DNA from 3 places in the Nocardia sp. 348MFTsu5.1 genome. Region 2 is predicted to be linked to each of the others. Evidence: riboswitches for the same ligand, from Rfam matches in the RefSeq annotation. Region 2 holds a riboswitch; each other region holds the start of a gene.
The links. Region 2 has a riboswitch for S-adenosylmethionine ahead of H290_RS0119935 (LLM class flavin-dependent oxidoreductase). Riboswitches for the same ligand answer to the same signal wherever they lie in the genome.
Positions count from the first base shown of each region.

Region 1: linked by a shared signal. The riboswitch ahead of H290_RS0102815 (aminotransferase class V-fold PLP-dependent enzyme) and the one ahead of H290_RS0119935 (LLM class flavin-dependent oxidoreductase) in region 2 are both predicted to bind S-adenosylmethionine.
Region 3: linked by a shared signal. The riboswitch ahead of H290_RS0120530 (bifunctional o-acetylhomoserine/o-acetylserine sulfhydrylase) and the one ahead of H290_RS0119935 (LLM class flavin-dependent oxidoreductase) in region 2 are both predicted to bind S-adenosylmethionine.

Region 1 covers NZ_KB911509.1:592,816-597,988, reverse strand. The annotation lists gene H290_RS0102830 (LLM class flavin-dependent oxidoreductase) at 1-69, opposite strand, end outside; gene H290_RS0102825 (glutathione S-transferase C-terminal domain-containing protein) at 78-980, opposite strand; gene solA (N-methyl-L-tryptophan oxidase) at 983-2,113, opposite strand; SAM riboswitch class IV at 2,369-2,481, shown strand; gene H290_RS0102815 (aminotransferase class V-fold PLP-dependent enzyme) at 2,569-3,768, shown strand; gene H290_RS0102810 (SpoIIE family protein phosphatase) at 3,769-4,962, opposite strand; gene H290_RS0102805 (alpha/beta fold hydrolase) at 4,959-5,173, opposite strand, start outside.
Region 2 covers NZ_KB911519.1:119,130-124,302, reverse strand. The annotation lists gene sigJ (RNA polymerase sigma factor SigJ) at 1-238, opposite strand, end outside; gene H290_RS0119955 (maleylacetate reductase) at 262-1,329, opposite strand; gene H290_RS0119950 (pirin-like bicupin family protein) at 1,357-2,145, opposite strand; gene H290_RS0119945 (VOC family protein) at 2,174-2,683, opposite strand; gene H290_RS0119940 (MarR family winged helix-turn-helix transcriptional regulator) at 2,820-3,290, shown strand; SAM riboswitch class I at 3,407-3,501, shown strand; gene H290_RS0119935 (LLM class flavin-dependent oxidoreductase) at 3,534-4,601, shown strand; gene H290_RS0119930 (LLM class flavin-dependent oxidoreductase) at 4,598-5,173, shown strand, end outside.
Region 3 covers NZ_KB911520.1:50,895-56,067, forward strand. The annotation lists gene H290_RS30355 (PE-PPE domain-containing protein) at 108-1,556, opposite strand; SAM riboswitch class IV at 1,813-1,922, shown strand; gene H290_RS0120530 (bifunctional o-acetylhomoserine/o-acetylserine sulfhydrylase) at 1,979-3,295, shown strand; gene H290_RS0120535 (homoserine O-acetyltransferase) at 3,297-4,439, shown strand; gene H290_RS0120540 (Hsp70 family protein) at 4,445-5,173, opposite strand, start outside.

The sequences.
Region 1 (5,173 bases), on a different contig from region 2:
GGTGGTGTTGTCCGACCCGGCCGAACGTGGCAGAAGGTCGAGGACCGACAATGGAATGGGCGCAGCCATCCGAACTCCTAGTGGGCTGATGCGGATGACGTGATCGGCGACTTCCAGTCGTCGACCACGGCGTCTGATGCACCGAAGGATGTGAAATCGGTGGTGACGCGGAATGCGTCCAAGGAGTACAGGTCTCGGGCGTAGCGCCACAGGTTCGGGAAGTCCGAGAGGCGCCGGGTCCCGGTCCTGGCGGCGGCGGCGTCGTGACGGACCAGCGTCACCCAGAGCCGGACATCGGCCAGGGTCACGTTGTCGCCCAGCAGGAATCGGCTGTCGGCCAATCGGCTGTCGAGTTCGGAGTACGCCCCGAACACCGTGGTTGCCGCTTCTTCGGCGGCCGGACCGGTGCCGGTGGCGACGTTGGCGGTGCTGTTGACGGTGGCACGCAACCACGCCTCCAGCTCGTCGATCTGCGCACGCAGGTTCTCCGGGTAGAGGTCGAACTCGCTGGTGACCTGACCTCGGAACTGCGTCGCGAGATCGGCGTCGAGCGTGTCGAACGTGTTGCTCACCACCTGCTTGGTGGTGCGGTCCCACAGGGTCGGAACCGAAACGTGGCCGTCGAAGCCGGGTTCGGTCGCGTTGTAGGCATCGCGCAGCAGCGTGAAGCCGTTGACCGGGTCGGGGCCGGTACTTTCACGGAAGCCCCAGCCGCGGGCGTCGCGACCACCGGCGACGTAGCTGACACTCACCAGATCGGACAGGCCCGCCAATTCGATCACGAGCGTGACGCGCTGCGCCCAGGGGCAGAACCACCCGGAATAGACGTGATAGCGCCCGGATTCGGCCGGATAGGGCGTGGAACCGTCATCGCTGATGCGACCCGTGAATCGGTACACGGGGCGGGTGTCGTCCGGCGCGCGAGTGATCGTGTACTCGCCGTAGGTTTCGGTATCGACTGGACTGGCGTAGTTCGACATGTTCAAACAACCTTCTCTGCGGAGTGGGAACGGAACGAAAACAGTGCGGGCGCGTCCTTGTCGACGGTGAGGTCGGCGAGGAGGCGGCCGATGGCCGGGACGAACTTGAAGCCGTGCCCGGAGAATCCGGCCGCGACAACAACCGGACCGGACCGGTCGATGACAAAGTTGGAGTCGGGTGTGGTGGCGTACGTGCAGCTGATCGGGGTCAGAGCGTCGGCGTCCACGCCCGGCACCCAGCGCCGGACGTAGTCCTGTAGGGCCGCGAGTTGCCGTGGTTCGGCCGTGAAATCGCGGCGATCGGGGTCGACAATTGGACCGGTTCCGTGGAAGCCGACCTTGACACCTTCGGCACCTGAGGACAATCCGTACACGCCACCGAACTCGGGTGCATCGGGTCCATCCGGATCGTGCAGGATTCCGAAGCTGGGCCAACTGGCGTCCGGATCGCGCGGTACAAAGTGTGCGGGCTGCTCCTGGGTGACGGTGATCGCGGGCAGTGGCGCGATGCCGGTCAACAGCTTTGATGCCCATGCGCCGGCCGCGACGACCACCCGGCGAGCCACATACTCGTGATCGTCGGTGCGGACGAAGACCGAATTGTCGTCCCTGACGTCGATGGATATCACCCGCGATTCGTGTCGGACTTCTGCTCCACCAGCGGCCGCGCTGCGCTGCAGTGCGTGCACGGCATCGTCGGCATGCAGTCGACCGCTGTTGGGGTAGTACAACGCGCGGCCGGCGAAGGTGATTCCGGGCCAACGCTGCGCGGCCTCGGCGGCATCGAGCCACTGATGGGGGAGCCCCAGTTCGGCGAGGGTGCCGGCGATGCCGGCGAGGTGAGTGGCCGCGCCCTGGTCGACGCCGCCGGTGACCGTGAGCAGGTCAGACCCCGACTCGTGCTCGAGTTCCGTCCAGAGCCTTTCGGCCTCGCGGGCCAACTCGACGTAGGTGCGGTCCGCGTACGACGTACGGAAGATCCGCGAAGCGCCGTGCGATGCCCCGTTTGTGTGGCCCGGTGAAAAGCGTTCCAGCAGAACGGTCTCCACGCCACGGCGGGCAAGTTGCCAGGCTGCGGCCGAACCCATCGCACCGCCACCGACCACCACGGTGTCGACACGTGTCGCGCTCATGCGGATCGGCCTGCTCTCTTGTTCGTGCGGCGCTTCGAGGAAGCCGCCGCTTGGAGTTCGAAACGTCGACGAGTGGCCGACCGAGAAATACGAGCGGCCGGGGAGAGGGCATGCTCGGGCTCTGAACTTCAACTGTTGACAGAACGATACTCACGGGTCGGCTTAAAGCCGATGACTGAGTGGGGTTTCGATCACCGGGAAGTTAATTGATTCGTATCTGGACTTGAGCCGGGAAAGTCTGTTAGCGTCAGCGTCGGTCATGAGTGCCAGCGCATAGCCCCGGCTTGCTGGTCAGCAACCCTCCTTCGCGGCGGGGTGCTCCGGGTGAGGACCTGGCCTGTTCGATCCCGAGCAGGCAAGCGCGGACCCCACACGTCCGAGTTGTCGAACTGCCGTATCGGCAGGTTCGTTCCTCAGTGCGTGCGGTATCCCTGACACCGGAAGAGGTGTGAGATATGAGCACTACAACACTTGATCATTCCGTCAAAGCCCTTGCTGCGATTGAGGGTTCGGACACACAGGCACCGCTGAGGGACGGCTCGACCACTCGATACGTCAACTTCGACTACGCGGCGAGTGCGCCGGCATTGTGCAGCGTCGTCGAGAGGATCTCGCAGCTGCTGCAGACCTATTCGAGCGTCCACCGGGGTGCCGGATACGCATCCCAGGTGACCACCAAGGCCTACGAAACCGCCCGAGGGCAGGTTGCGGACTTTGTTGGTGCCGGCAACGAGCACTGTCTGATCTTCACGCGGAACACCACCGACTCCCTGAACCTGCTGGCTCGTTGTGTGCCGGGAAAGGTGGTGGTGCTCGACCTGGAGCACCACTCAAACCTGTTGCCGTGGAATGACGTTCATGTCGTCCGTGGCGCGAATACGTTGGCCGCGACGATCAGTCGGGTGGAGACCGCGCTCAAAGACACCCGCGCAGTCCTGCTCGCGGTCACCGGCGCGTCCAACGTCACCGGTGAGATCTTGCCGATCGGTGAGCTGGCGGAGATCGCGCACCGCCACGGTGCCCGGATCGCAGTCGACGGTGCGCAATTGGTTCCGCACCGCCGGGTCGACATCACCGCCACCGGAATCGACTACCTCGCATTCTCGGGGCACAAGACCTACGCACCATTCGGGTCCGGAGTACTTGTCGGACTTCGGGATTGGCTGGATGCGGCAGATCCGTACCTGGCCGGTGGCGGTGCGGTGCTCAACGTGACCGCTGACGACGTGAAGTGGGCGCCCGCGCCGGCCCGCCATGAAGGCGGCTCGCCCAACGTCCTGGGAGCGGCAGCGCTTGCCGCCGCGTGCGTCGAAATCGAGTCCCTCGGGGATGCTGTGGTTTCCCATGAGGCAACGCTCACAGAGCAATTGCGCGATGGACTGTCCGAGATCCCCGGCGTGCACACGCTGAAGATCTTCGCCGACAGCACCGATGCCGTCGGCGTGGTCAGCTTTGTTGTCGACGGTCATCAGGCCGCCGAGGTCGCGGCCCACCTGTCGGCGGAATACGGCATCGGTGTGCGCGACGGGCGATTCTGCGCGCACCCGCTCCTGGACCGGCTGGGCCACGGATCAGGTGCTGTGCGGGCAAGTCTGGGCCTCGGCTCGAGTTCTGCCGACGTGGACCTTCTCCTGGCGGCCCTTCGCGCTCTGTGACTATCTGAGCGGCACACCCAGCGCCATGAGGGCGGTGTCGTCTTCCAGTCCGGCGCCGAAACTGTCGAGCAACGCGTTAAAATCCTTGACGATCTGCTCGGCGGAGGTCGGCGCGTGCGCCGCCGCGAACTCGAGCAGTGCGCCGTTGTCGTCGTACCTCTCCGGGCCTGGTCCGATCCTCGCCTCGGTCAGTCCGTCGGTGTAGAGCAAGAGCGTGTCACCGGGTGCCAGGTGAACGTGTGTCGAGACGAACTTGGGATCGTGGAGGATACCGACGAGTTGCCCGCCCTCGGTACTCAGATATTGGGCTTCGCCGGCGGCGGTGAGCAACAGGGCCGGCGGATGTCCTCCGCTCGCGAGTTCGACATCGAATCCGTTGTCGCGGCGGGTGAGCACACCGAATATCACTGTGCAGAAACGCGGGTCGTCCTCGTGGTGATTCTCGTGCAGCACGGTGTGCAGGTTGTGCAGAACAGCAATCGGATCGTCGTTGTACACGGCGGCGGCGCGCAGCGTGTAGCGGGTCAGCGAGGTCACCGCTGCTGCACTGGCTCCTTTTCCACACACGTCACCGAGGAAGAAACCGGACTTGCGATCCGACAGGGCGAACATGTCGTAGAAATCGCCGCCGACGTCATAAATTGATGCCGCGTGATAGTAGGCCGCTGCGTCCATGCCTTCCGGAGGCAGGAGCGAGGGCGGGAGCAGTGAGCGCTGCAGGGTCGTGGCGAGCACCTCCACTCGCGCACGTTCCTGTTCGGCGTGACGACGTGCCTCGAGCAACTGTTTCTCGTACTCGCGCCGGTCACGTGCATCCTGAACCGTGATGCGGATGAGCGCGGCGGTTCCGTCCGCACCGGCCTTCACGTTCGCGGTGACGAAAACCGGTAGCCGGCGACCGTCTGCCGCGACGAGATCGACGGTGATTCCGCTCAGTACGCCCTCGAGCTGTACCAGTGGCGCGAAGTGGGTTTCGTAGTGAATCCGGCCACCGGCGGTGAGCAGATCGGTGACAGGTCTGCCCAGCAGGGACTGTCGGTCATACCCCAGCCACGTCGTGAGGGTGGTGTTGATCTTCGCGATGCGCCCGTCCGGCCATGTCGAGAAATAGCCGCACGGTGCATTCTCGTACAGGTCTTCCAGACTTTCGTCGAGTACGTTCTGCGATGAGATGTCGCTGTGCGACTTGCTCATCGAAGTCGGTCGACGAAGGCAACGATGGCATCTGTGGTTGGCTCGGGGTGGCTGAGCTGGGGGCAGTGACCACCGGCGTCGAGCGTGACGAGTTCGCTGCCGGCGATCTGTTCATGTACGTAGGCGCCGACATGGCGCGGGGCCAGGGAGTCGCGTGCGCACTCGATCACGAGGGTGGGCACCGTGACGCGCGCAAGGTCGGACCGGTTGT
Region 2 (5,173 bases):
GCCCCACATAGCTTTCGCGCTTGACGGCCGCTGATTTGAGGCGGTCGAGGCAGATTCGGCCGACGACGGTGGTCAGCCAGGCGCCGAGGTCGTCGATCGAGTCGCTGTCGGCTGCGTCGAGGCGCAACCAGGACTCCTGAACGGCGTCTTCGGCATCGTTGATGCTGCCGGTGATCCGGTATGCCACCGACAGCAGCCGACTGCGCTGATCTTCGAATCGTTCACCGAGAGACCCCATGACTGCATGGTAGATCCCGAGGATCAGGAGTTGGCAGTCGGACGGATTCCGGAGGTGGCATCGGTGAGGAGCTTGCCGATGCCGGTCCGGGTGACCGGGCGAGGGTTCGGATATGGCTTGGCGTTGGCCAATTCGCATGCGCGAGGGATGGATTCGGTATCGAATCCCAATTCGGCCAGCGACACCGGTCCGCCGAGCGAGGCCACGAGGTCGTAGACACCGGCAGCCGCGTCGGGCACGCCCATGGCATCGGAGATACGCTCGATCGCGCTCGCAGCGGCGGGCGCGTTGTAGGCCATGGCATGGGGCAGCACGACGGTATGTGTCGGAGCATGTGGCAGGCCGAAGCTGCCGCCCAGAGTGTGGCAGAGCTTGTGGTGCAGACCCATTCCAACGGTTCCGAGGCAACTGCCGGCCAGCCATGCCGCACGCAGGAGGTCGGCTCGGGCATCGGTATTGTGGAGGTCCGCCATCACGCGGGGGAGTGCGCGGCTGATACTCGCGACGGCTTCGAGCGCCATCAGGTCGGTGACCGGATTGCGCTCTGCCGAATACAGCGCCTCGACCGCATGCGCCAGGGCATTGATCGAGCTGGTGAGTGTGATCGCGGCCGGTAGATCGAGGGTCAGATCGACGTCATAGATGACGGTCTCGGGCAGGATGTCTGCCGAACTGCGGGTGGTCTTGACCCCGTCGACGGTTTCTCCGAGGACGGGTGTGACCTCGGACCCGGCATACGTTGTCGGAACGATGATCTGGTCGTATCCGCCGCGAACCGCCAGCGCCTTCGACAACCCGGTGGCCGAACCGCCTCCGATCGCGACCACGCAATCGACAGCACTGGCTTCGGCCAGTTCCATCGCGCGGGTGGTGACCTCCAACGGTGTGTGCATGGCGGCGCCGTCGAAGCGGGCCACGACCCGAGTGCCCAACTGGGCGGTCAGGTCGGCGGCCAGGGTTTCGAGCCGTGGTCCGGCGAGGAGCAGAACCCGATTGCCACCGAGTCTGCTGACTTCGTCGCCGACAGCCCCGAGTGTGCCGCTCCCGAATACGATCCGCGACGGCAGCCCGGTGTAGGTGAAGTTTGTCATCAGGTCTGAGCCTATGGCCCGTGGGTGTCAGGCCGCTATCGCTGCATGCATTTCCCACACGATGACCTCGGCGTCGGTGCCGGCGGTCAGTTGCTGCCCGCCACCACCGTTGACGCGAACCGCGTCACCTTCGCGGAGTTCACCGACCCCCTCCATGAACACCTCGCCGCGCGGAACGAAGACGTGGAGCATGGGAGCGTCCGGCAACGTCACCGGAACCTGTCCCGGTTGCATGCGCGCGACGTGCATCGCCGCGTACTTGTTCTTGATCCGGATGGCGGAATGGTCGATGTACTCCGGCATCCCGGTGGCAACCGGAACCAGCCCACCGGAGAGCAGTTCGTTGTCGATCTCGAGTTGCTCGTAGCCGGGCGTGATGCCGGACTCGTCGGGGACAACCCACATCTGGATGAAGTGGACCGGTTCGTCATGCTTTTCGGCAGCGGTGCCCGAGACGGTGTCGAGGCGCCACGAGTCGTTCTTCTCCGAATGCCTGATCCCGGTGCCGGCGCTCATCCGCTGCGCCAGGCCCGGGTAGATGACGCCGTTGTGGCCCATGGAGTCCTGATGCACCAGGGAGCCCTGCAGAACCCAGGTGATGATCTCCATGTCCCGGTGCGGGTGGGTGTCGAAACCCTCGCCCGGGAGGACGATGTCGTCGTTGTTGACCATCAGGACACCGTGGTGGGTGTTGGCCTGGTCGTAGTGATGGCCGAAGGAGAAGGAGTGTTTGGAGTCGAGCCAGCCGGCGTTGGTCTTGAACCGGCCCTCGGCCCGGCGGACGTCGAACTGTGCGGACGTGGTCGCTGAAGTCATCGCGAAGGGCCTTTCGGGGACTGAAGAATCAGAGGACGTGATTGCCGTACATCTCACCGAGTGGATCGGCGATCAATTCGATGCGTGCGCCGTCGGGGTCGCGGAAGTAGAGCGACACCTCGCTGTGTTCGGCGAGTTCCACGCCGGCGTCGATCAGCTTGGTGCGCAGTGCTTCCCATCGCGTGGGCTCGACACTGATGGCGACATGATGGAGACCGCCGAGGACTTCCTGGTACGGCCCGACGTCGAGACCGGGGAAGTCGAAGAACGCCAGCAGGTTTCCGTTGCCGATGTCGAAGAAGAAGTGCGATGAACCGGGGTAGTCGCGGTTCTCGATGAGCTCGGTAAGGGGGAACTCCAGGATGCCCTGATAAAACCGCACGGTCTGCTCGACGTCGCTGCTGACAAGAGCTGTGTGGTGCAGGCCCCTGGCGGAGGAGGCAGGCCGTGTCGATGCCGGCTTGAGGTGCTCGGAACGGATGCGGTCGCGTTGCTGTGCGAAATCCTGCGAACGCTGTTCTTCGGCTGCAGTGGTCATGGTCTGCCTTCCTGCTAATTGGTCGAGTTCCGCTTCGCTGCGTCTCCCGGGTCCCGATCAAACTAGTTGCTTTGTCAACGACTTGAATCTAAACCCAGGTAGTTGTTTTGTCAACCACTTTGGATATGCTCGTCAGGTGGACGACACCCGATGGCTCAGCGACGCCGAACATCACGCCTGGCGCGCCTACCTCGACGCCACGCGCCTGCTGCTGCGGACGCTCGACCAGCAGCTCACCCGCGACGCCGACATGTCCTTCACGGACTTCGAGATTCTGGTGATCCTGTCCGAGGCGCCCGGCGGACGTCTGCGGATGCGCGAGCTGGCCGACGCCATGACGACCACGCGCGGAGGCGCGACCCGGGCGATCGGGCGGCTGGTCACGGCCGGATGGGTGCGGCGGGTGGAATGTGAGGACGACAAGCGCGGGATGATGGCCGAGCTGACCGAAGACGGCACCGACAAGCTGGCAGCCGTCAGTCCCGGTCACGTGGCCGAGGTGCGGAAGACGATGTTCGACCTGCTCAGCCCGCGAGACGTCTCGGTGATCGGCCGGGTGTTCGAAGAGATGCGGGAACGCATGCTCGACGGTCAAGGCGCCGATTAAAATTCCGCCTGATTGAAACCTTGTTGTGTACGTCGACCACGGAGTCCGTCACAGAGTCTGCACTGCAGGCGAATTCGCTGTTTGACCGTTTTCGGGAGTGCGCTTAATGTCGAGAAGCATCATCAGGAGCGATTGAGAGACCCGGCTCGCTGACATCGCAGCAACCCCCCGCTTCGGCGGGTGAGGGTGCTACCGCCGGGACCGATGAAGGTTGTGTGCTGTGTTCTCAGTTCAGGAGTTTGGGTGAAATTCTTATTGATCAGTCTGATCACCCACACCCCCCATCCCGTAACCGGCGTGACGATCAGTCCGTCGGAACGGCTGCGGGAAGTGGTTGACAATGCTGTCCTCGCCGAGGAACTCGGCTTCGACGGCTTCGGTGTCGGCGAGCGGCACGAGCGGCCGTTCATCTCGTCGTCGCCGCCGGTGGTGCTGAGCAACATCGCGGCGCGCACGTCGTCGATAGCTCTGTTCACTGCCGTGACGACCTTGAGCCTGCTCGATCCGGTCCGGGCGTTCGAGGACTACTCGACGCTGGACAACCTCTCGGGTGGGCGCCTGCAGCTGATGATCGGCAAAGGTAACGGCGCCGCGCAGGCCAAGCTGTTCCATGTCACCGAGGCCGATCAGTGGGATCGGAATCGTGAGGGATACGAGCTCTTCCGGCAGTTGTGGGAGAACGACACCGTCACGTGGGAGGGGAAGTACCGCCCATCGCTGACCGAGGCCGAGGCATTGCCCCGGCCGCTGCAGAAGCAGATCCGGATCTGGCACGGCAGCGCGACCAGTCGCGAATCAGTAGATCTCGCAGCGTCTTACGGTGATCCGCTGTTCTCGGCCAACGTCACCAACCCGATCGAGCCCTACGCGGAGCTGATCGATTATTACCGGGAGCGCTGGGCGGCCTATGGCCACGATCCGGCGGCGGCCCTCGTCGGCGCCGGCTCGGCCGGTTTCTATGCGACCAAGAACTCGCAGGACGCGATCAACACCTACCGTCCGCTTTTCGACGCCACGGTCGCGCGAATCGGGTCTTTCGGGCTGCCACTTGTCTTCCCGACTCTCGAGGACGCGATCGAACGGAGTTCGTTGTTGCTGGGCAGTCCGCAACAGGTGATCGACAAGGTGCTGCGCTATCACGAGAAGTTCGGGCACGAAGTGATGCACCTGCACGCCGACGCCAGCGGGCTCACCGACGCACAACACCGCGATTCGCTCGAGTTATTCCAGAGTGAGATCGCACCGGTTCTGCGGCGGGAGATCCCGAGCCGGCCCATCAATGCGCCCGCCCGGGTAGCGGTCCCGACATGACCACGTCGACTTCCGCGTCCTCACGAGTGCCGCTGTCGATACTCGACCTCTCGCCGATCAGCGAAGGATCGGATGCGGCGACGGCGTTGAAGAACTCGGTGGACCTCGCCCAGCACGCCGAGTTGTGGGGTTACTCCAGATACTGGCTGGCCGAGCACCACTTTGTGGCGGTCGCGAGTTCGTCACCGACCGTGGTCGTCGGGCAGATCGCTGCCGCGACCTCCACCATTCGAGTGGGGTCTGCGGCCGTTCAGGTCGGTCAGCGGACCGCGGTGTCGGTCGTGGAGGAGTGGGGCATTCTCGACGCGTTTCACCCTGGCCGGCTCGACCTCGGGCTCGGACGGTCGGGTCAACGCCGGTCCGAAGCGCAGAAGGCGGGTTCGGCACCATCACCGACCGCCCCGGACCGTCAGCGTGAGGTGATCGACGGTGTGATCGTGCCTGCGCCGTTCGACCTGTCCGTGTTGCTGAAGGCGTCGCGGCTGGCCGCGATGGCCGAGGTGCTGACCCAACCCGGAGCGCAGCCCCCCGACTTCACCGACCAGGTCGCCGACATCGAAGCGCTCATCGCC
Region 3 (5,173 bases), on a different contig from region 2:
TTTCATCCCTCGCAGGTACCTCCGAGGGAACATTTCCCTCCGACCCTGCTCGAGGGGACGAAGATTGCGACCTCCACGATGGTGCCGAGAGCCGTGATGCAACCGCGTCAGGCCGCAGCGGGGTCCTCTGTGGCCGCATCCACATCGCCGAATGGCTCGTCTTCAGCCACCGGATCAACGTCCTGCTCGGCGCCGCCACCGGACCGCTCGACCGAGGCGGGATCGGGGGACGGAGATGGGGTGTTCGCGGGCTCGGCATCCCGGGCTTCGACACTCGGGGCCGGCTCGGTCGGGGCCGGCGTGGTCTCCGCAGGTTCCGCCTCAGGCCGGGTGGTCGGCGTCAGGTCATGCGGCTCGATCCACACCGACTCGGAGGCCGCTGAATCCGTGGTCCGCTGCGTCGCATTCGCCACCGTCGGCGCCGGTACGATCCCGAGGCGGGCGCCGTCGAGCTGGTCGAGTTGCCGATCGATCTCCGCGATCCAATCGCGGACGAAGTTCTCCGGGTACCGCAAGATGCTGATCGTGCTGTCGCCGATGGCCTGCCAGGCAGCCGGACTTCCCGACAGTGCGTCGCGAAGGACCCATAGGTCAGGAAGGTACGCGCCATGCCCGAGGTACGGCAGCGGTGGAAGGAACTGATTCACGGCATGGAAGAGCGGACGAAGGACTGCGAGGTCTGGAAACTGCAGAGGGTTGTCGACTGCGATGTATCGGAACGGCAATCCGAGGCTCTCGAGGATGACCCCGATCGCGGGATCGGACGGGATGAGTACGTCACGCGGCGAGTTCTCGCTGGCGTCGGGCCCCTTGGAGATGTCATCGTCATAGGTCAGATGTTTGACGAAGTAGCCGAGCAAGCCGTCGACGGCGCGGAGCGGGTAGTGCAACGGGTCCTGGAGATCGCAGATCGGATCGCCTTCGACGCAGAACTGCGTGACTTTCGCGGCACCGAAACCCTCGCGTGCACCATTCATCGTGATGCCGGGGATCACGGCCGGAAGGATCAGTTCGACCCCGCGGCCTTCGGCATCCCCCGTACGACGAGGATCTGAGTACAACTCACCGGTCACCTGAGTCGGGTCGATCGATACAGGGCTCTCGCCGCGGCCGATCTCGGACAACACATCGCCGGCGATGCGGGCGCCCTGGGAATAGCCGACGATCACGACAGGCTGGTCTGGACAAGCCTCGTGATAGACCGCCACCGCGGTCTCGAGGTTCTCTATACCCAATTCAACGCTTTGGTCGTAGGACGTCCCACCGAGAGGCCACAGGACACCTGGATAGTCGATGATCTCGATGCGGTAGTCCTTGCCTTCGGTTCCGTAGCGAGTCTCCAGTCCCGCTGTGTGGATGGAGTTGGGATCCGCGGTTCCGGGCACGACGAACACGCGCCCCTTCGCGCAGTCGACCGAATCCTCCGCTGCACCAGCCGGCTGAGCCAGGAATCCCAGAACAGGCAGGGTCACCGCCACAGTTGCCGTAGCGGCCATCGCACGACGCCGGGCCGCAGATCGGTCCCGGGCGCGAGCCCGCTTCGTATGCGAACCCATTTCCGAACCCCCTGGATTATCTGACGCGAAGAGCCGAGAGCTTCGAAAGAATGGTCGCTACTCCCGAGAAGCAATCGTAAAAGACAACACCTGTTCTCAGATATCCTCCGAACATGTGAATCCCGAAAACGGAACCCCAGGGCCCGGGGTTTCGGTGCAAGGACGATACGCGATCCATCGGCCCGGAAACGGGGAGCAATTGAGGTGCGCGAGAGGGTTCTCAGCGGCTCCGACGCGTGTTATATCCTTTTGGCCAGGTCCTGAGTGTCAGCGACAAGCCCCGGCTAGCTGACCGGCAACCCTCCATCCGCGGTGGGGTGCTCCGGGTGACGACCAGGTTGCGGTTCGCCGCGGCAAGCGCGGGTCCGGATGGTCGGACCCTCTAATTGGATGCCCTACCGACCAAGAAAGAGAAGTCCTACATGTCTGACACAGACGTCAATCCAGCTGACAACTGGAGCTTTGAAACCAAGCAGGTCCATGTTGGCCAGAGCCCGGATTCGGCGACTTCCGCCCGCGCCCTTCCGATCTACCAGACCACGTCGTACACGTTCCGCGACACCGAGCACGCCGCAAATCTTTTCGGCTTGGCCGAGCCGGGCAACATCTACACCCGCATCATGAACCCCACCCAGGACGCCGTCGAACAGCGCATCGCATCCCTCGAAGGCGGCGTCGCAGCACTGCTCGTCGCCTCGGGCCAGGCCGCCGAGACGTACTCGATCCTGAACATCGTCGAAAACGGTGGCCACGTGGTGTCGAGCCCCCGTCTCTACGGCGGCACATACAACCTCTTCCACTACACACTGCCCAAGCTCGGCATCCAGGTCAGCTTTGTCGATGACCCCGAGGACCTCGACAGCTGGCGCGCGGCAATCCAGCCCAACACCCGCGCGCTGTTCGGCGAGACCATCTCGAACCCGAACAACGAAATCCTCGACCTGCCCGGCATCTCTGCTGTCGCCCACGAGGCCGGTCTGCCCCTGATCGTCGACAACACCGTCGCCACCCCTTACCTGATCAACCCGTTGGCCCACGGCGCCGACATCGTGGTCCATTCGGCCACGAAATACCTTGGCGGACATGGCACTGCCATCGGCGGCGTCATCGTCGACGGCGGCACCTTCGACTGGCGCGGCCAGCGTGACGGTGTGGACCTGTTCCCCGGTTTCACCACCCCGGACCCGAGTTACCACGGCGCAGTGTTCGCCGATCTCGGCGCTCCGGCCTTCGCCCTCAAGGCCCGCGTGCAGTGGCTGCGCGACACCGGTGCCGCCATTTCGCCGTTCAACGCGTTCCTCATCGCGCAGGGCCTCGAAACCCTCAGCCTGCGGATCGAGCGCCACGTGTCGAATGCTCAGGCAGTGGCCAAGTACCTGTCCGAGCACCCGCAGGTGGAGTCGGTGGCCTACGCCGGCCTCGAGTCCTCACGCTGGTACAAGCGTGGCCAGGAATTGGCTCCGCGTGGTCAGGGCGCGATCATCGGCTTCGAGATCGTCGGAGGGGTGGACGCCGGCAAGCGGTTTGTCGACGCCCTCACGCTGCACAGCCATGTCGCCAACATCGGCGATGTGCGGTCGCTGGTCATCCACCCCGCATCGACCACCCACTCCCAGCTGATCGCCGAAGAGCAGCTCGCTGCCGGCGTGACCCCCGGACTGGTCCGGTTGGCGGTGGGTATCGAGAACGTCGTCGACATCATCGCCGACCTCGACTCGGGCTTCACTGCGGCCAAGTGAGGTGAGCATCGACCCGCACACGCCATCACGAACCCATCCGGACTGGGAATCCCTGCCTGATGGGCAGCTGACCAGTGTGCCGGTCGGCCCGATTTCGCTGGACAACGGTGGACAGATCGAGAATGTGACCCTGGCGTTCCAACGCTGGGGCACACTCTCGCCCACCCGCGACAATGTAGTTCTGGCACTGCATGCCCTGACCGGCGACTCCCATGCGACAGGACCCGCCGGTCCCGATCAGCCCTCCCCCGGTTGGTGGGATGGGCTGATCGGCCCGGGCGCCGCAGTCGACACCGACGAATGGTGTGTCGTGTCGGCCAACGTCCTCGGCGGGTGCCGCGGTTCGACCGGCCCGGCATCACTGGATTCCGAAGGGCAAGTGTGGGGTTCACGATTCCCGCACATCACCGTGCTCGACCAGGTCCGCGCCGAGGTGGCATTGCTCGATGCATTGCAGATCGATTCCGTCGCAGCCGTCCTCGGCGGCTCGATGGGTGGCGCGCGTGCCCTCGAATGGGTGGTCGGCTACCCCGAGCGCGTGCGTAGCGGCCTGATCCTCGCCGTCGGCGCTCGTGCTTCGGCAGACCAGATCGGTACGCAGACAACACAAATCGCGGCCATCAAGGCAGATGCCAACTGGCAGAACGGCGATTACCACGGTACCGGCCGGACTCCCACATCGGGGCTCGGTATCGCCCGCCGCATCGCGCACATGTATTACCGAAATGAACCCGAACTCGACCAGCGGTTCGAGAATCTCCCTCAGGGACAAGAGGATCCACTGCACGGTGGCCGCTACGCGGTGCAGAGCTACCTCGAGCACCAGGCCGACAAACTTGTACATCGGTTTGATCCGGGCAGCTATGTGGTGCTGTCCGAGGTCCTCAACCACCACGACGTCGGACGGGGTCGCGGTGGCGTCGAGGCCGCACTGCGGAGTTGCCACGTGCCCGTCGTGATCGGCGGAATCGACTCCGACCGGCTCTATCCCCTGCGCCAGCAGATCGAGTTGGCCGAATTCATGCCCGGCTGCGTCGACGGGTTGCAGGTGGTGCATTCCGACAACGGCCACGACGGATTCCTCACCGAATACGATGCGGTCTCAGAACTTCTCAAGAAGACTCTCGACCTCGCCCGAGGCTGACCGGTTCAGGTCGCGGGCGGCGAGGTCGGCACGGAATCCGACTGCGTGTCACCGGAACCCGGAATATCAGACGGTGCCGGTGGAGCGAAGGCCGGCGGTGGTGGCAGAGCGTCCGGCGATGAATTAGGTTCGGTCGTCGAAGGTTGTTCGGGCGCAAGCGATTCCGGCGGTGGAATGGACGGCGGCACCAGTCCGGGCGGCCATGTGATACTCGGCAACGGGAACGGGATCAGCGACGGATTCAGTGTCCTCGTCGGCGAATCCGACGGACCTGCCGCCGGCGGCAATTCCGTTGTCGCCCAGCCCAGATCCTCTTTTCCGCGACTGGTCGGCGGCACCGCCACCTCACCGGTTGTGGTGGTCGGCGTCGGTGTCAGGGTGACCTGCGAACGGATCGGCGAGGTCGTGGTCTGCGGTGGCGCCGCCGTGGTGGCGGACGGCACCGTCGGAGATGCCGACTGCGTCGTCGGTGTCGACGGATTGCCCGCGAGCGACGATCCGACCGCGTAGACGGTCATCAGGGCACCGGCGAGCAACGCACCGAACATGGCGAGCGGCGCCGCAGACAACCAGTCCCGGCTGCGCCGTCCGCCGATGAAGGTGAGTCCGGCGAGTTTGGTGGTCGCCGCGGCCAGCCTGGCCGCACCGGTGGCCGCAACCGATTCCGGGCCGTGCGGAAGTACCGTCTCGGCACCCACCGCTTCTGAGATGAGAGCGCGCACCAGCGGGATGTT